DNA from 4 places in the Serratia sp. OS31 genome. Region 1 is predicted to be linked to each of the others. Evidence: predicted binding sites of a transcription regulator. Region 1 holds the regulator's gene; each other region holds the start of a gene.
The links. Region 1 encodes LexA, which represses DNA repair genes until DNA is damaged. Its sites were predicted from a motif close to TNCTGTATGTACATACAGNA; they were not measured.

Region 1 (4,800 bases):
CGGCAGGATGATGATATCGCCGATGTTATCCTTCTCCACCTCGAATTTGTTCATGTTCAGCGCGTGATCCAGCAGCTCATCCGGCGTTTGGGTCGGCACGGTCACGTCGTCGGCATAAGGCACGTTGCGCATCAGTTGCAGATAGCATTCCAACTGCTCAAGCAACTGTTCGCGGGTCAGTGAACGCTGACGTGAGGCCAGCAGCGCCGTGGAACACAGGTTCATGGCGTTGGCCGCTGCGGCATTGTTGATGCGCACCATAATCTTGGCCGCCAGATCGTTGACCGTCGGCGTCAGCCAGCTTGGGCGCTGGGATTCGATCGGGTCAATCGATTCGCGCCACTGCGGTACATTCTGGTTCAGGTAGGTGGTCAGCGGCAGGGGATCGCCGAAGTTGACGTAGCCCTGGCCGAGATTACGCAGCTTGCGCAAGCCGCGCAGCATCTGCAGCAGGCTCTCTTTTTCTTTGGTCGCCCCGCGCAGCTCTTTGGCGTAGGTTCCCACTTCCATCACGTGCTCGTAACCGATGTAAATCGGCACCAGCGTGATAGGGCGAGTCCCGCCGCGCAGCATCGCCTGAATGGTCATCGACAAGGTGCCGGTCTTCGGCTCCAGCAGACGCCCGGTGCGGGACCGTCCACCTTCGACAAAGTACTCCACCGAATAACCTCGGGTAAACAGCTCGCCGAGATATTCACGGAACACCGTCGAATACAGCTTGTTGCCTTTGAAAGTCCGGCGGATGAAGAACGCGCCCAGGCGACGGAAGATCGGCCCGGCCGGCCAGAAGTTGAGGTTGATGCCGGCCGCAATGTGCGGTGGCACCAGGCCCTGATGGTACAGCACGTAGGACAACAGCAGATAGTCCATGTGGCTGCGATGGCAGGGCACATAAACGATCTCGTGGCCATCCTGGGCCAGCTGACGTACCCGCTCGGCGTTGGTGACGTTGATGCCCTGATACAGCCGGTTCCAGGTCCAGCTCAGCACGCGGTCGGAAAGGCGCACCGTCTCGTAAGAGAAGTCGGCGGCAATCTCTTCCATCAGTGCAATCGCATTCTGCTGGGCTTTTTCGTGGGAGATTTTTTTACTGCGCGCTTCGTCTTCAACCGCTTTTTCGATCGCTTTGGACGCCAACAGCTTGTTGAACAGGTCCTGACGGGCCGGCAGGCTTGGGCCTACGGCAGCCAGACGCTGGCGCGAGAAGTGCATTCGGGCTACGCGGGCCAGCTTTTGCGCGATGATCTTGTCGGTACCATGCTCGGTCGCCATACGACGCAGCGAAACGGTATTGGAGAAACGCACAAAGCTATCGCGGCCGAGCCACAGCACAGCGAAGAATTTCTGGACGCCATTTAGCAAGCGCAGATGCGGCGTGCCGTGGCCTTCGCGCCCCGGAGAGCGGCCAAACATCACCGAAACCGGCAGCATCTGAATATCGAGATCCGGGTTGCTGCGGTGCAGATCCAGATAGTCGTGGAACAGTTTTACCGACTCTTCTTTCGGCGTGTAGTAGCGGAATACGCGCGGGCCGTCGTGAATAAACACGTGGCTGGGCAGCACGGTGCCGTCTATTTCCAGCGGATTGAGAGGATCGGGCAAATCCTGCGCCAGGCACTGGGTGCGCAGCGTCAGTAAATCCGCCTTGGAATTATAAGGTAAAACATACAAAATCGGCCGTGAGGGATCCAACCCTAACTCCGTGACCGGATCTGAAGGGATAACCTTACTTCTTACCAACAATTTGAGTGGTAAATTCAATAGTTTATAATAAATTTTACGCCAACCTGACATAACAACGTGAAGCCTCTTGTTAGCAATGCGCCGCAAGCATACCAGAAACCGGGTAGCAGATCTGTGGTGTTGGAAAACCGGGAGCCGTGAGCGCTTCCTGGCCTAGACTGTTTAATTATGACTTACCTCTGCGAAAGGCACTAAAAACATGACGAACCAAGCAACCGGCCTGACCCGTATTATTAAAGCCGCCGGCTACTCTTATAAAGGTTTTTCCGCTGCCTGGCAGCACGAAGCGGCGTTCCGCCAGGAGTTGGTGGTGACCGTGCTGGCTATCATACTGGCGATTTGGCTGGACGTGGGTGCGATAGCGCGCATTTTACTGATTGGGTCGGTGGTGCTGGTGATGATTGTCGAGATGCTCAACAGCGCGATTGAGGCGATTGTCGACCGGGTGGGGACCGAGTACCACGAGCTGTCCGGCCGGGCCAAGGATATGGGGTCGGCGGCGGTATTGTTGGCGGTGATTTTGGCGCTGTTTGTTTGGGGCACGGTGCTGTGGCAGCACTTTGTCTGAGCAAAGCGAGCTCGTTGCGATCCGGGTCGCTAATCCCTGATTTTTATTCATTCTTCGGTTCCCAAGCCGCACTTACCTGTATATACTCACAGCAAGACTGTATAAACAAACAGGGGGCGGAATGAAAGCACTAACTACCAGACAGCAAGAGGTCTATGATCTGATTCGCGATCATATTTCGTCCACTGGCATGCCGCCAACGCGTGCCGAGATCGCCATGCGTCTGGGGTTCCGTTCGCCAAATGCCGCAGAAGAACACCTGAAAGCGCTGGCGCGTAAAGGCGTCATCGAAATCGTCTCCGGCGCTTCGCGCGGCATTCGGTTGCTGATGGAAGATGAAGAGGGTTTACCGCTGATTGGCCGCGTGGCTGCCGGGGAGCCGCTGCTGGCGCAGCAGCATATCGAAGGCCACTACAAGGTGGATCCTTCCCTGTTCAAACCGAGCGCGGATTTCCTGCTGCGGGTTAACGGCATGTCGATGCGTGATATCGGTATTCTGGACGGTGACCTGCTGGCGGTGCATAAAACTCAGGACGTGCGTAATGGCCAGGTGGTTGTGGCGCGCATCGAAGATGAAGTGACGGTCAAGCGGCTGAAAAAGCACGGTAACGTGGTTGAGCTGCTGCCGGAAAACAGCGAATTCCAGCCGATTGTGGTTGATCTGCGTCAGCAGAACTTCACCATTGAAGGCTTGGCGGTCGGCGTGATCCGCAACGGCGACTGGGTTTAACCCATAAGCCTGCACGCTGCCCTCTGATTTAAATCGCCCCAGCTCTGGGGCGATGTCATTTCTGACCGATTAAAACCGCATTGCCACGGGAACATTTCACTATGCGCCTGCTTTCCGCCTTCACCAGCGATACCGATAAAGCCTTGTGGCGCCTGGCGCTACCCATGATCTTCTCCAATATCACCGTACCGTTGCTTGGGCTGGTGGATACCGCAGTGATCGGTCACCTCGACAGCCCTGTTTATCTGGGCGGTGTGGCGGTGGGCGCCATGGCGACCAGCTTCTTGTTTATGCTGTTGTTGTTCCTGCGAATGAGCACCACCGGTCTGACGGCGCAGGCGTTGGGCGCGCAAAATCCACAGGGGCTGGCGCGTGCCTTTATGCAGCCGCTGCTGCTGTCGGTATTGGCCGGCGTGGCCATTGTGTCGTTACGCCATCCGCTGATCGACTTGGCGCTGCAGGTCGTCGGTGGCGACGAAGCCGTGCTGGAGCAGGCCCGATTGTTCCTCGAGATCCGCTGGCTGAGCGCGCCGGCGGCATTGGCGAACATGGTTATCCTTGGCTGGCTGCTTGGCGTGCAATACGTACGTGCGCCGGTGATCCTGCTGATTGTCGGCAATTTATTGAATATCGTGCTGGATATCTGGCTGGTGATGGGGCTGGGCTGGAATGTGCAAGGTGCGGCGATGGCGACCGCCATTTCTGAGTATGCCACGCTGCTGCTGGGCTTCTGGCTGTCCTGGCGTGTCATGCGCCTGCGTGGTATTTCCTTGCCGATGCTGCGCACTGCCTGGCGCGGCAACCTGCGGCGTCTGCTGGCGCTGAACCGCGACATTATGCTGCGTTCCCTGCTGCTGCAGCTGTGTTTCGCTTCTCTGACCATCTTCGGTGCCCGGCTTGGCGGCGAGGTGGTGGCGGTGAATGCGGTGCTGATGAACTTACTGACCTTTACCGCCTACGCGCTTGACGGTTTTGCCTACGCGGTCGAAGCGCACTCCGGCCATGCCTATGGCGCGCGTGACGATAGCCAACTGCGCAAGGTGTGGCGTGCGGCTTGCCGACAAGCCTGTCTGGTCGCGTTGGCCTTTGGCCTGGTTTATGCCGTTGCCGGTCAGCATATTATCGCCGTCTTGACCTCGTTACCGGAACTGCGTGCGCTGGCCGGCCACTATCTGCCGTGGCAGGTGGTGCTGCCGTTGGTGGGGGTATGGTGTTATTTGCTGGACGGCATGTTTATTGGCGCCACCCGAGGGGCAGAAATGCGCAACAGCATGGCAGTGGCGGCGGCCGGTTATGGTTTGACGCTGCTGGCCGTACCCGTATTGGGCAATCATGGCTTATGGCTGGCGCTGGCGGTCTTTCTTTCCCTGCGCGGCATTGCGCTCGGGTGGATTTGGCACCGCCACAGGCTGCGCGGTACCTGGTTTGCCGCGGATCCAACGGCTCGCAATTAGAGTTAATCATAAAATATATTAATGTTTTTTGTTCATATTGAGTTACATATTATCGCGTCGATTTAGTCCCGCTTACTGACTGTTTTTCTTGGTTTTTTACTGAATTTTGTTGGTTTGTTGAATTTTTATTCTGGTTTTTTGTTCTTTGTCGATATCTGTTGCTATAGTTAATCATGTGGCTGGCGGAATGAATTGGAATGAAATTCCTTTCATTTTAGGTCGATTGACCATGATTATTACTCAGTTAAGCCCAGCGACAAGTTTTTAAAACTGACTAATCACAGGTAACGGAGAGGTTATGAACA
Region 2 (4,800 bases), on a different contig from region 1:
TGCTGATGCTCGATCCCAACCTGTGGATGTTGGCGGTGCTCCGTAGCCGTGGCGAAAGCATGACCTGGACACCGGGACTGGTGCTGGATTATGCCCGCATGCTGCAACAGGTCACCGAACGCCAGCATCAGCGCTGGTGGCTAAAAGTGCAGGAGATGTGGCGCATCCTGCGTTTCGGCAAGGCTCAGCCACGCAGGCAAAAATTTTAGTCTCGCCGCCAGCGATGATAAAGTGTCGGGCACATTCACCGGCACCGGCAGGAGTTAACCGTTAATGGCCTATTCGCAACGCATTGAAACCGCAATTTTTGATATGGACGGTTTATTGATCGATTCAGAACCGCTGTGGCTACAGGCAGAGCTGGATATCTTTGGCGCACTGGGGTTGGATTTGTCTGACCGCCACAAGCTGCCGGATACCCTGGGTCTGCGCATCGATCTGGTGGTGAGAATGTGGTACCAGGCCATGCCGTGGCAAGGGGTGTCGCAGGAGGAAGTCTCTGCACGCATTATCGAGCGCGCCATCGAACTGGTGCGCGAAAAGCGTCCCCTGCTGCCTGGCGTGCAACAGGCGCTGGAGCTGTGTCGCAGCCTGGATTTGAATATTGGCCTGGCCTCCGCCTCACCGCTGCACATGCAGCAACAGGTGCTGCAGATGTTTGACCTCGAAGGCTACTTTGATCACTTGGTTTCCGCCGAGTATCTGCCCTACAGCAAACCGCACCCGGAGGTGTACCTGATCGCCGCCGAGCGTCTGGGTAGCGATCCCCTGCGCTGCATAACGCTGGAAGACTCGTTCAACGGCATGATTGCCACCAAGGCCGCGAGAATGCGTTCTATCGTTATCCCTGCCCACGAGTATCGTCATGATAGCCGTTGGGCGTTGGCCGACCACAAGCTCGACTCGCTTGAGCAGCTCACGTCCGAACACCTGGCATAGTTTGTCCGGCATCGGTTGCTCCCGGTGCCGCTTTCATTATTGCCTTTCCTTGAAATCCCCACTTAATCTCAAAACCGCGCCTTGCGTCATAAAATAAATAAAACATTATTTCATTTTTATTGAGTTACCGTTCCGCCTTCTTTATTCTGCGGTTCAAGAAAGTCGCCGGATGCTGGCGCAGGCTGTTACTGCCACGCAGCCGAATCCTGTAGCCCGGCGCTTTCTCCTCCGCCCTCTCTCTGACTGCAGCAAAAACAGACAACGCCTGGCCATTTAAGTAACAAGCCGTTGTAAAACTGAGAAAAATAAACAATTGGTTACAGGGTAACTGCTTCCACCACTGGGAATTTTCCCATATACTGGATAAATTAACAGTTTATCAGCCGGAACAGCAGTATGACCGCGGAAGGACATCTTATTTTCTCTGTCGCTTGCGCGATTTTCGCCAAGAAGGCCGAGGTGACACCGGAGCTGGCTACCGGCGACTGGTGGCATATCATCCCCGCGGCGCTACTCACCTCGCTGCTGCCCGATATCGATCACCCCAAGTCGGTACTGGGTCAACGCCTGCGCTGGATTGCCATTCCGATCTCTCGCGCCTTCGGTCACCGCGGTTTTACCCATAGCCTGCTGGCGATCGCCGGCGGCATGGCGCTGTTTCAACTTGACGTGCCGCGCAGTTGGCCAATCCCGGCCGACGTCTTGCATGCCATGATCATCGGTTACTTCAGCCATCTGCTGGCAGACATGCTCACCCCCGCCGGCGTGCCTTTACTCTGGCCATGCCGCTGGCGTTTTCGTCTGCCGCTGCTAAATTCTCAGAAAGGCAATCAGCTCGAGCGCGCCCTGTGCCTTTGTCTGGTGGCTTTCGCTATCTATTGGCAGGGCGGATGCACCATCCCAGTGCAATCTTATTTTGAGCAAATAAAAAATATCAGACTGTGATCACAAAAAATCGGCCACCGATTAACCGGAAAGCACATTAATTAAACAAATTAATGCGATGAGTTATATCAAATTCCATTTGGATATAAGTAGGCCGTTACGCAAACTGTTACGATATTTAGTATCGCTACGCCATGGTGCATAGCCATTTTCATATAAGAAAAAATTATTGGAGACATTGGGGATGAATTTTCCGCTGGTTATTAACGTGGTGATTTTTGTCGCCCTCCTTTTGCTGTTGGCGCAAAGCCGCCATAAGCAATGGAGCCTGGCGAAAAAAGTACTGATCGGCCTGGTGATGGGCGTGGTATTCGGACTGGCGCTGCAGCTGGTGTACGGCTCGGACAACCCGGTACTGAAAGAATCCATCAGCTGGTTCAACATCGTCGGTAACGGCTATGTGCAGCTGCTGCAAATGATTGTCATGCCGCTGGTCTTCGCCTCGATTCTGAGCGCGGTCGCCAAGCTGCACAACGCCTCTTCCCTGGGGAAAATCAGCTTCCTGACTATCGGCACCCTGTTGTTCACCACGCTGATTTCAGCGCTGGTCGGCGTACTGGTGACCAACCTGTTTGGGCTGACGGCGGAAGGTTTGGTACAGGGTGCGCAGGAAAGCGCGCGTCTGTCAGCGATCCAAAGCAACTATGTGGGCAAACTGGCAGACCTGACCGTGCCGCAGATGGTGCTGTCCTTCATTCCTAAAAATCCGTTCGCCGATCTGACCGGTGCCAGCCCGACGTCGATCATCAGCGTGGTGATCTTCGCGACCTTCCTTGGCGTAGCGTCGCTGCAGTTGCTGAAAGACGACAAGCCTAAGGGCGAACGCGTGCTGGTCGCTATCGACACCCTGCAGGCTTGGGTGATGAAGCTGGTGCGTCTGGTGATGAAACTGACTCCGTACGGCGTTCTGGCGCTGATGACCAAAGTGGTTGCCGGTTCTAACGTTCACGACATCATCAAACTGGGTAGCTTCGTGGTCGCCTCTTATTTGGGTCTGGCGATCATGTTTGCTGTGCACGCTGCCCTGCTGGCCTTCACCGGCGTTAATCCGCTGAAGTTCTTCCGCAAGGTATGGCCGGTCATCACTTTCGCCTTTACCAGCCGCTCCAGCGCCGCCAGCATTCCGCTGAACGTGGAAGCGCAGACCCGTCGTCTGGGCGTACCGGAATCCATTGCCAGCTTCTCGGCCTCGTTCGGCGCCACCATTGGCCAGAACGGCTGTGCAGGCTTGTACCCAGCGATGCTGGCGGTCATGGTGGCACCTACCGTCGGGATTAACCCGCTGGACCCGGTGTGGATCGCTACCCTGGTCGGTATCGTCACCATCAGCTCTGCCGGTGTCGCCGGCGTGGGTGGCGGCGCGACTTTCGCTGCGCTGATCGTGCTGCCGGCAATGGGCCTGCCAGTGACGCTGGTTGCCCTGCTGATCTCCGTTGAACCGCTGATCGACATGGGCCGTACTGCGCTGAACGTCAACGGCTCTATGGCGGCAGGTACCATCACCAGCCAACTGATGAAGCAAACGGACAAGTCCATTATGGACAGTGAAGACGAAGTGGAACTGGCTCACCAGTAAACCTCGTCGGCAATAAAAAACCGGGGCTGCTAAAGGCCCCGGTTTTTTATATCCGCAATCCGCTCAGGGCCGTTCGCCCGCCGCCAGCCGCTGATTGATTTCAGCAATCACATCCGGCAGCTGTGCCAATGTATCAATCACGTAGTGCGCACCGGCGGCATACAGTTTATCGGTTGCCAAAGCGCGCCGCTTGTTAACTTCCGACTCACTCATTTGTTGGTATTCCTGCCAGGTAGCACCAAACTCGTTACCCGACAGCGCCAGCCCGATGCTCCACATGCCTGCATTCAATCCTTCGCTGATACCCGGCACTGCATCATCCACTTTCACACAGTGCGCCACCGAATCGATACCCAGCGTAATCACGTTTTGCAGCGCCATCCACGGGCCTGGACGCCCACCGGCGGCCAAATCGTCAGTTGCAACCCAGTGATCCGGCGCGTAACCCCGCAACGCCGCTGCCGGCGCCAGCACTTCCATCACCGCCCGTGGATAACCCGAACAGGAACCTATCTTGATGCCCTGCTCACGCAATGCAGCAATCACCTGCGGAACGCCCTCAATCGGGTCGGCAAAGTCGACCACCTTAGCAATTTGCAACGGCATAAAAGCCTGATACAGCGCGTCAATGTCCTGATGGCTCATGGAGCGGCCCAACTGCTGCCGCCAGCGTGCATCCACCTCGGGCAGTTTACCCAAGGCCTCTATGTGCTGCCATTTGCCCAACCCCATCGGAATGCGCGCCTCCGCCAGGCTGATGTCGATATCAAAAATCTGCTTAAAGGCCTCAACAAAAATCTGCGTCGGCGCAAAGGAGCCGAAATCCACCGTGGTGCCGGCCCAGTCGAGTATCACTGCGTTAATCTGACTCATGCTAATCCTTATTGCTCCCAGTACATTGCCTGCCCGACCGCAGCCAGCAAACGTTCGATATCCTGCGGGTAAACTTCGCCGATATTGCCAATGCGGAAGCAGTCGCTCTGCGACACCTTACCCGGATAGATGACAAAGCCCTGCTGTTTCAGGCGCTGATAGAACTCCGTAAAGCGGTAAGTCTCAGCCTTCGGCGAATAGAACGCGGTGATGATCGGCGAGTGCAAATCATCCTCCAGCAGGGTCTCGAACCCCAGCGCGCGCATTCCAGCCACCAGCCGCTGCTGGTTTCCACGGTAGCGGGCGTGGCGGGCATCGATGCCCCCTTCCTGCTCCAGTTCGCACAGTGCTTGCGCAAAAGCCAGTACCGTATGCGTTGGCGAGGTAAAGCGCCATTTACCGGCGTTATCTTCCATACAGCGCCACTGGGCATACAGATCCAACGACAGCGATCGCGAGCGGCCTGC
Region 3 (4,800 bases), on a different contig from region 1:
AGTCAGACATCAATGTAGGTGACGTTCTGGTCACCACCGCGGCGGTTCGTCTGGACGGTGCCAGCCTGCACTTCGCGCCGATGGAGTTCCCGGCGGTGGCCGATTTTGCCTGTACTACCGCACTGGTCGAGGCTGCCAAGGCAGCAGGCGCTACCACGCACATCGGCGTGACCGCGTCTTCCGACACCTTCTATCCGGGCCAGGAACGTTACGATACTTACTCCGGCCGCGTCGTCAGCCGTTTCAAAGGTTCGATGGAAGAATGGCAATCGATGGGCGTGATGAACTATGAAATGGAATCTGCCACGCTGCTGACCATGTGTGCCAGCCAGGGCCTGCGTGCCGGTATGGTTGCCGGTGTGATCGTTAACCGTACCCAGCAGGAAATTCCGAACGCGGAAACCATGAAAAACACCGAGAGCAAAGCGGTGCAGATCGTGGTTGATGCGGCGCGTCGTCTGCTGTAATCCCTCCGTAATTCAACGGGCCGCCATGCGGTCCGTTTTTCCATTCAGCCGTTATCTGTTACGGTTATCATCATTAGCGCCATCTAACTGGCCACCTCTTTGACCCGTTGAGCCCGGTTTTACCGATGCTCTCAGGTTGCGTTTTATCAGACAATAACCACGAGGACGTCTATGACCGCCCAGATCCTGCTTCATCCTTCATTGGCACCGCTTGATGGCGGCATTAACTTTCGCGATCTCGGCGGTAACAGCGTTGCTGATGGCCGCCGCATCAAGCGCGGGTTACTGTTCCGTTCCGGGTCGCTGGAGCGCCTGACGGAAAACGACTGCGCCTTCCTGGCCGGCGTGCCGGTGCGATCGGTGCTGGATTACCGCGATCCCGATGAAGTGCAGGCCAAGCCCGATATCCTGTGGCAGGGGGCGGATTACCACCATTTTCCTGCCAACCCGTTGAGCAATGAGGTTAATGCCAACCTGGAAAAACTGACCAGCGAAACGCTGGCCGGTTTCGATGCGCGGGCGTTTATGCTGGAGTTGTACCGCCGACTGCCGTTCGGCAATGCGGCTTACAAGCAGTTAGCCCATCTGCTGAGCCATACCGATAACGGTGCCATCGTCCAGCACTGCGCAGTCGGTAAGGACCGCACGGGGGTTGGATCGGCGTTGGTATTATTCGCACTGGGTGCCGATGAGGCGACGGTGGTGGAGGATTACCTGCTGACCGAAACCACGTTGGCGACCTTCCGTGAACAGATGTTGGATCAACTGTCGATTCGTTTAAGTGATTCGGCATTGGGGCAGTTTGCCTATGTGCTGAGCGCCCGAGAAGAGTTCCTGATGACCGCCCTGGGCTGCATCCGTGACCAATACGGTTCTACCGACCGTTGGCTGGAGGCGGAATACGGGCTGGGGCAAAGCCAACGAGCAGCGCTGCAGGCGTTCTACCTCGAGTAAACCGCGTGGATGTTTAGCCGGGGTTTAACCGACGCCGGCTGGCATTGCGTATCCTTGGGGCAGTAAACCCCGCATCAGGAGCCCGTATTGAGCCTCAATGACATTATCCACTGGGTCAGCGACACCGTGCGCCAGCACGAAGGCTGGGCCATCCCGATTATCTTCTTCCTGGCGTTTGGCGAGTCGCTGGCGTTCCTGTCGCTGCTGTTGCCGGCCACGGTGATCTTGCTGGCGCTGGGCGCGCTGATTGGCGAAAGTGGCATTGCCTTTTGGCCTATCTGGGCCGCCGCCGCCGCGGGTGCCTTCTTTGGCGACTGGCTTTCCTACTGGATTGGCTACCACTATCAAGATCGCGTGGCGCACATGTGGCCGCTATCGCGTAATCCGCAACTGCTGACGCGCGGCCATGCGTTTTTTGAGCGCTGGGGCGTGCTGGGCATTTTTATTGGCCGCTTCTTTGGTCCGTTGCGGGCCGTGGTCCCGCTGGTCGGTGGCATTTGCGCTATGCCCCAGCGTTATTTTCAGGTGGCGAATGTTACCTCGGCGATGATCTGGGCGTTCGGCATTCTGGCGCCGGGGGCGTTTGGCATCAAGTGGTTAAGCCAGTGGTTTGGCTAATCTTTGCCTGACTTGCGCAGCGTTTCGCAATAATGCGCCGTCGGGACAAAATCAGGCTGGACATCCATACAGCATCCCCTTAACGTGACGGGCAGCGGGCGGATAAAACGCCGGAACGGTCAGGTGTAACAGGAGGCAGGGTGGATACCAGTTTGGTTTACGGTATAGGCGGGGTGGCGGTAGGCCTGCTGTTGGGCTGGTTAATCGCCAGCCTGCGCGTGCAGCAGTCCCATGCGCAGCATGAAACCGAGCTGCGGCTGCTGGAACAATCGCTGCAACAGGCGCAGCAGGAAACGGCAGCCCGGCAAGAGACGCTCCTGCGCCATGAACAGCAAATGCGGCAGAACGATTTGGAGCTGCGCAATTTGCATAGCCAGTTGGCTGCCGGACACGAAAAGCTTCAGCAGCTTAATCACTGGCGTAACGAATGCGAATTGTTGAACCAGGAACTGCGCGCACAGCGTGAAGTGAACAGCGCCCAAGAAGCCGAGCTGCGTGAGGTGACCATCCGTCTGGAGGAAACTCGCATGGCGGCGGAAGAGAAACAGCGTCTGTTGATCAACAGCGAGCAGCGCCTTACCACCCAATTTGAAAATTTGGCCAACCGCATTTTTGAACACAGCGGACGTAAGGTGGATGAGCAAAATAAGCAGAGTCTGGATCGCCTGCTGTTGCCGCTGCGTGAGCAACTGGACGGTTTTCGCCGCCAGGTGCAAGACAGTTTTGGCCAGGAAGCTCGCGAACGTCATACGCTGACCCACGAAATACGCAACCTGCAGCAGCTTAATGCGCAAATGGCGCGTGAGGCCATTAACCTGACCAAGGCCTTGAAAGGGGATAATAAAACCCAGGGCAATTGGGGCGAAGTGGTATTAAGTCGGGTGTTGGAAGCTTCGGGCCTGCGAGAAGGGCACGAATACGAAACGCAGGTCAACGTGCGGCTGGACCATCAGAGCCGGATGCAGCCCGACGTTATCGTTCGTCTGCCGCAGGGCAAGGACGTGGTGATCGATGCGAAAATGTCGCTGGTGGCCTACGAGCGTTACTTCAACAGCGAAGATGAAACGGAGCGCGAAGCCGCGTTGAGTGAGCATATTGCCTCGCTACGTGGCCATATTCGTCTGCTGGGCCGTAAGGATTATCAGCAGTTGCCCGGCCTGCGTTCGCTGGATTACGTGTTGATGTTTATCCCGGTGGAGCCGGCTTTCCTTTTGGCCATAGACCGTGAGCCGGAGCTGATTAGCGAAGCGCTCAAGCACAACATTATGCTGGTGAGCCCAACCACCTTGCTGGTCGCCCTGCGCACCATCACCAACCTGTGGCGCTATGAGCATCAGAGCCAGAATGCTCAACGCATTGCCGACCGGGCTGCGCGATTGTATGACAAAATGCGGTTGTTTGTTGACGACATGTCGGCGCTTGGGCAGAGCCTGGATAAGGCCCAGGGGAGTTATCGCCAGGCGATGAACAAACTGAGTGAAGGCCGTGGTAATCTTATCGGCCAGACCGAGGGGTTCCGCGCGCTGGGGGTTGAGGTGAAAAGACCGATCAACCCGCTGCTGGCCCAGCAGGCCAGCGCACAGCATGATGAAGAATTCGAGGCAGCGGGCGAAGATGACATTGACGCGCTGCCGGGGGCGGAGGATGACGACGCCGCAGAGCAACCACGCTCCGCATCGCAGGCATGACAGCCGCGGTGAGGTGGGGTATTTCGTGGGGTTCTGGTACACTCAACCACACTAAATTGACTGAATAGCAGGCAGGACAATGGCAGATCAACCGCAGGAAACCACCGATTTCGGTTTTCGCACCGTAGCTCGAGACGAAAAGCAGGCCATGGTGGCAGACGTTTTTCATTCGGTAGCGGCAAAGTATGACGTGATGAACGACCTGATGTCGTTTGGTATCCACCGTATCTGGAAGCGTTTTACCATTGATTGCAGCGGCGTGCGCCGTGGGCAGCGTGTGTTGGATCTGGCCGGCGGTACCGGTGACCTGGCCGCCAAGTTCTCCCGCATGGTCGGTGAGCAAGGACAGGTGGTGCTGGCGGACATCAACGATTCCATGCTGAAAATGGGGCGCGAAAAGCTGCGGGACCGCGGCATTGTCGGCAACGTCAGCTACGTTCAGGCCAACGCCGAAGCGCTGCCGTTCCCGGACAACTATTTTGACTGCATCACCATCTCCTTCGGCCTGCGCAACGTCACCGACAAAGACAAGGCACTGCGCTCCATGTTCCGCGTGTTGAAGCCGGGTGGCCGTTTGTTGGTGTTGGAGTTCTCCAAACCCCTGCTGGCGCCGCTGAGCAAGGCTTACGACGCTTATTCTTTCCACGTGTTGCCGAAAATCGGCGAACTGGTGGTGAAGGATCCAGAAAGCTATCGCTATCTTGCCGAGTCGATCCGCATGCATCCCGATCAGGAAACGCTGAAGGGTATGATGGGCGCAGCCGGTTTTGACAACGTGACCTATTTTAACCTGACCGGCGGTATTGTGGCCCTGCATCGCGGCTTCAAGTTCTGATATGGACATGCCGATGCTGCTAACCCCTTTGTTGACCGGCGTGCTGGAAACATCGCTCAATAGCTTGCTGTTCCGCGATCGCAGCATGAAGGCCGCCCGTCTTCGCCTGGCTGGCAAGGTGCTGCGCATAGAGTTGCAGGAGCTTGCTTCGCCGTTGGTACTGATCTTCAGTGAGCAGCGCGTCGATGTGCTTGGCCAGTCTGACGATACTGCCGACTGCACGGTGCGCAGCCGCATA
Region 4 (4,800 bases), on a different contig from region 1:
CCATCAGCGCCACCTGCAGGTTTTCCTCTACGCTGAGCTGCGAAAAGATCTGTCGGCCCTGGGGAACGTAGCTGATCCCCAGCTCCGTGCGGGTTTCTACGGGCTGCTGCAGCAGATTTTGCGGGGGTTCGTCTGCCAACTGCCAGGTCATGCTGCCGCTGACCACCGGCAAATGGCCCATAATGCAGTTGACCAACGTGGTTTTGCCTACGCCGTTACGGCCGATAAGTACCGTGCATTGGCCACGCGGCAGTTCCAGATTGATATCCCACAGGGTATGGTTTTGCCCATAAAACTGATTCACTGACCTTAAACTCAACATCTGGCATTCTCCTCAAAGACCTGTCTGCCACTCGTGGTTGTACGCTCATGGCGGGCGACGGCGTAACGCAGCTTTAACAGGCCGCGCCGATTTCACCTGCCTGAACCGCAGGGCGGCCGTTGCAGGGAAGGGGGGCGAACCCGTTCTTCCTTGCTTCATCCACTCCCTACTGCGATTTCCGCCTTAGCGGTTTCTTTCCCGAGTGTTTCAATGTCTGGAACAAAATGCTGATCTGCTACCTTCAATGAGGTAGTTAAGTTTTGACTTAAGCAAGCAATACATAGGTGAAAATGGCAGCTAAAGGCCATTAGTCAGCGCTCTCTCATGTTTATGTCGTCAATGTCAGTTGATTCGCATTGGCGTGACGCTAAACCCCGAGCAGCTCATTCTGTCGTTTCGGGGCGTTGATTTCCCCGAGCCCACTTTCGCCGTGAAAGGGTAATGCAACCCTTGGGCCAACTTTTTAAACGGCGTAAATCAGAGATTGTTATTGCCTTGTTAACGGTCTGGCGCGCCAGACGTGGGCTGGGTGGAACCGGGGAAAAACAGCGGGAAAGTTAACACGGACGATTTTTGCACTCTTCCGGTGCTGAACAGAAAAGTTATGGTGCAAGCTATTTCATCGCTCGCCGCAAGATGCAGCAAAGGAAGGTAACAATGGGACAAATCTGTTTTTGGCAATGGGGCTTTTTAGCATTAATCGGCATAAACAAAGCGATATTTTTGTGAAAAAATAACTAAAAAAGCCATCTTGGCCGGCAGAAACGGCAAAAAGCGTTCTTTCTGCAACTCCCGCCGGGGGCGGGGCGGTGAGAGTTATCCACTATTCCTGTGGATAACCTTGTGCATTAGATTTAGAAAACCGGTTTAAAGCGAGAGCGGACGCGGGTTCTGTTCGCTTTGTCCGCAATCTCGTCTTTTTTATAAAATCATTATTAATCAATAAATTAACTAAAATCAAGCGGCCGATGTATTGATGAAGTTCCTATGTATGATTTTTCGCCACAGTGCTATCAATAAGTTAATTCGTGGCGGATTTTGGGGATAAATCTGTTATTGACAATAAAAATGTCACGCCGCTGTAACCCTGGCGGTGCATTCGGCCTGATTTGGCGCACGCTAAAGCGACGAACCGCTTGAAGCTGGTTTTATATCCAGTATCATAGGCACTGGCGAAAATCGCCGTGGCTTTCCATAATTAGAGGCCATTCACCGAGCAACAGCTCCATGGCCGCCCGAGCGCGCGCCTCTCCGCCAGGCAGGGGCGCTGCATGCTGCGCCCGCCCACTACGACAGCCGGTAGCAACGCGGCAATTTGAAAGACGAAGGGTCTATGAGTAAAGTTTTCAAACTGCATTCCGAATTCAAACCGGCCGGCGATCAGCCGGAAGCCATCCGCAAGCTGGAAGAGGGCCTGGAGGATGGCCTGGCGCACCAAACGCTGCTCGGCGTGACCGGGTCGGGCAAGACATTTACCGTCGCCAATGTGATTGCCGATCTCAACCGGCCCACCATGGTGCTGGCGCCTAACAAAACCTTGGCGGCGCAGCTGTATGGCGAGATGAAAGAGTTCTTTCCCGATAATGCGGTCGAGTATTTCGTTTCTTACTACGACTACTACCAGCCGGAAGCCTACGTCCCCAGCTCCGACACCTTTATCGAAAAAGACGCCTCGGTGAACGAACACATCGAGCAGATGCGCCTTTCCGCAACCAAAGCACTGCTGGAACGTCGTGACGTGATCGTGGTGGCCTCGGTCTCGGCGATTTACGGCCTGGGCGATCCGGATCTGTACCTGAAGATGATGTTGCACCTGACCAAAGGCATGATCATCGATCAGCGGGCGATCCTGCGCCGTTTGGCGGAGCTGCAATATAGCCGCAACGATCAGGCCTTCCAGCGCGCGACATTCCGCGTGCGCGGTGAGGTGATAGACGTCTACCCTGCGGAATCAGACGAACTGGCGCTGCGCATAGAGCTGTTTGACGAAGAGGTCGAAAGGCTTTCGCTGTTTGATCCGCTGACCGGCCAGATCGAACAAGAAGTGCAGCGTTTTACCATTTACCCCAAATCGCACTATGTGACGCCGCGCGAGCGGATCCTGCAGGCGATGGAAGAGATCAAGGTGGATCTGGCCGAGCGGCGCAAGGTGCTGCTGGCCAACAACAAGCTGCTGGAAGAACAGCGTCTGACGCAGCGCACCCAGTTTGATCTGGAGATGATGAACGAACTGGGTTACTGCTCCGGCATTGAAAACTATTCGCGCTACCTGTCCGGACGCGGCGAAGGCGAGCCACCGCCGACGCTGTTCGACTATTTGCCGGCGGATGGCCTGCTGGTGGTCGACGAGTCCCACGTGACCATTCCGCAAATCGGCGGCATGTACAAGGGCGACCGTTCACGCAAGGAAACGCTGGTGGAATACGGTTTCCGCCTGCCGTCGGCGCTGGACAACCGCCCGCTGCGCTTTGAAGAGTTCGAAGCGCTGGCGCCGCAGACCATCTACGTGTCTGCCACGCCGGGCAAATACGAGCTGGAAAAATCCGGTGGCGACATTATCGATCAGGTCGTGCGCCCTACCGGGCTGCTGGATCCGCAAATTGAAGTGCGGCCGGTGACCACCCAGGTGGACGATCTGCTTTCCGAAATCCGCAAGCGGGTGGCGATCAACGAACGTGTGCTGGTCACCACGCTGACCAAACGCATGGCGGAAGATCTGACCGAATATCTGGAAGAGCACGGCGAGCGGGTGCGCTACCTGCACTCGGACATCGATACCGTGGAACGGGTCGAAATCATTCGTGACCTGCGCCTGGGCGAGTTTGACGTGCTGGTGGGTATCAACCTGTTGCGTGAAGGGCTGGACATGCCAGAGGTGTCGCTGGTGGCGATTTTGGACGCAGATAAAGAGGGCTTCCTGCGCTCCGAACGTTCATTGATTCAGACCATTGGCCGTGCGGCGCGTAACCTCAACGGTAAAGCGATCCTTTACGGTGACAAAATTACCGACTCGATGGCCAGAGCGATCGGCGAGACCGAGCGTCGCCGCGCCAAACAGCAGGCGTTCAACGAAGAAAACGGTATTGTGCCGCAGGGCCTGAACAAGAAAATTTCCGATATTTTGCAGTTGGGCAAACCGGGCAACCGCAGCAAGGGCAAAGGGAAAGGCAAGGCTTCTGAGAGTGCCGCTCAGTACCAAAATCTTACGCCGAAAGCGCTGGATCAGAAAATCCGCGAGCTGGAAGCGCAGATGTATACCCACGCCCAGAACCTGGAGTTCGAGCAGGCGGCGGGCTTGCGTGATGAAATCCACCAGTTGCGTGAGCAGTTTATTGCCATTTCATAACCCATTGGCGCGCTGCAGAGCGCGGCGCTGCCAAAACATAAAATCCTTGTCGCCTCCGCCAAAGCTGATTATGGTGTGCGGCCATTTGACTACTGCGAGCCACTGACCATGACCCAACACCAGTCCAAAGACCCGATGCACGGCATCACTCTGGAGCAGCTTCTGAATAAACTGGTGGAAAACTACGGTTGGTCAGGGCTGGCTGAACGAGTTCGCATCAACTGCTTCAGCAGCGATCCCAGCATCAAGTCCAGCCTGAAATTTTTGCGTCGCACGCCCTGGGCGCGCAAACAGGTGGAAGATCTTTATCTCGACATGGTCGAGCAGGCCGCCAGCGATAACCCGTGGCTACGTGGCGGCAAGTAAGCGTTTAGGCGCGGGCACCTAATTCGATCAACGCCTGATCCAGCGCCTGGCGCAGCAGCTGACGATCGTGGCGGTAAGGAATATCCTGTGCTTCCAACGGCTGTTTGATCACCACCCGATCCTGCACTTCACGGGTATCTGCCGTTGGCCCGACAATGACGGCATCAATCATCTGGCGGCCAATTTTCGCCTCCATCAATTCCAGCTTGTTCTTCAGCGTCAAGGCCGCCGCCGCGACGCTTAATTCGCGTCCGAGGTTGTCGATATAAATCATATTGGCGCTGCTGCGACGCAGAGCCTGCGTAAGGTCATCGAGCAACAGCAGAGGCATCAGGCTGGTCAGAAAGCTGCCCGGTCCGATCAGGATCACGTCGGCCTGCGCGATGGCATCCAGCGCTTCGCGCGTGGCGTTGACGTGGGGCGAAAGCATCAACTCTTGAGGCATGTCGGTAAGTTGATCGACATTCACCTCACCGTAAACGTGGTTGCCTTCATGATCGTGCGCCATCAGATCCACCGGCTGTTCGGACATCGGGATCAGCGCCGCGTCCACCTTCAGCAGGCTACGCACCAGGTTGATCGCTTCCAATGGGCGTACGCTCAGGTGATCCAGGGCTTTCAACATCAGATTGCCGAGGTTGTGCCCAGACAGCTCGCCGTTGCCGCTGAAGCGGTATTCGAACATCGCGGAAGCCACGCTCGGTTCGGTAATCAGCTGGTTCAGGCAGTTGCGGGTATCGCCCCAGGCAATGCCCCCTTCCGAACG

Region 2: H5P17_RS15215 (metal-dependent hydrolase) is a predicted target of LexA. The motif match lies at 1,297-1,316, and genes of this name have one in related genera.
Region 3: rmuC (DNA recombination protein RmuC) is a predicted target of LexA. The motif match lies at 2,094-2,113, and genes of this name have one in related genera.
Region 4: uvrB (excinuclease ABC subunit UvrB) is a predicted target of LexA. The motif match lies at 1,463-1,482, and genes of this name have one in related genera.

The regions. Positions count from the first base shown of each region.
Region 1 is NZ_JACJFQ010000028.1:54,070-58,869, forward strand. It holds gene plsB (glycerol-3-phosphate 1-O-acyltransferase PlsB) at 1-1,794, opposite strand, end outside; gene H5P17_RS20150 (diacylglycerol kinase) at 1,943-2,311, shown strand; gene lexA (transcriptional repressor LexA) at 2,433-3,041, shown strand; gene dinF (MATE family efflux transporter DinF) at 3,143-4,495, shown strand; gene H5P17_RS20165 (CsbD family protein) at 4,794-4,800, shown strand, end outside.
Region 2 is NZ_JACJFQ010000017.1:29,582-34,381, forward strand. It holds gene H5P17_RS15205 (HdeD family acid-resistance protein) at 1-209, shown strand, start outside; gene hxpB (hexitol phosphatase HxpB) at 274-939, shown strand; gene H5P17_RS15215 (metal-dependent hydrolase) at 1,336-1,884, shown strand; gene H5P17_RS15220 (L-cystine transporter) at 2,069-3,460, shown strand; gene phnX (phosphonoacetaldehyde hydrolase) at 3,524-4,333, opposite strand; gene phnW (2-aminoethylphosphonate--pyruvate transaminase) at 4,342-4,800, opposite strand, start outside.
Region 3 is NZ_JACJFQ010000009.1:148,868-153,667, forward strand. It holds gene udp (uridine phosphorylase) at 1-467, shown strand, start outside; gene H5P17_RS10535 (tyrosine-protein phosphatase) at 639-1,421, shown strand; gene H5P17_RS10540 (DedA family protein) at 1,509-2,039, shown strand; gene rmuC (DNA recombination protein RmuC) at 2,180-3,727, shown strand; gene ubiE (bifunctional demethylmenaquinone methyltransferase/2-methoxy-6-polyprenyl-1,4-benzoquinol methylase UbiE) at 3,807-4,562, shown strand; gene H5P17_RS10555 (SCP2 domain-containing protein) at 4,576-4,800, shown strand, end outside.
Region 4 is NZ_JACJFQ010000037.1:11,667-16,466, reverse strand. It holds gene H5P17_RS22770 (ATP-binding cassette domain-containing protein) at 1-322, opposite strand, end outside; gene uvrB (excinuclease ABC subunit UvrB) at 1,656-3,668, shown strand; gene H5P17_RS22760 (VF530 family DNA-binding protein) at 3,777-4,034, shown strand; gene yvcK (uridine diphosphate-N-acetylglucosamine-binding protein YvcK) at 4,039-4,800, opposite strand, start outside.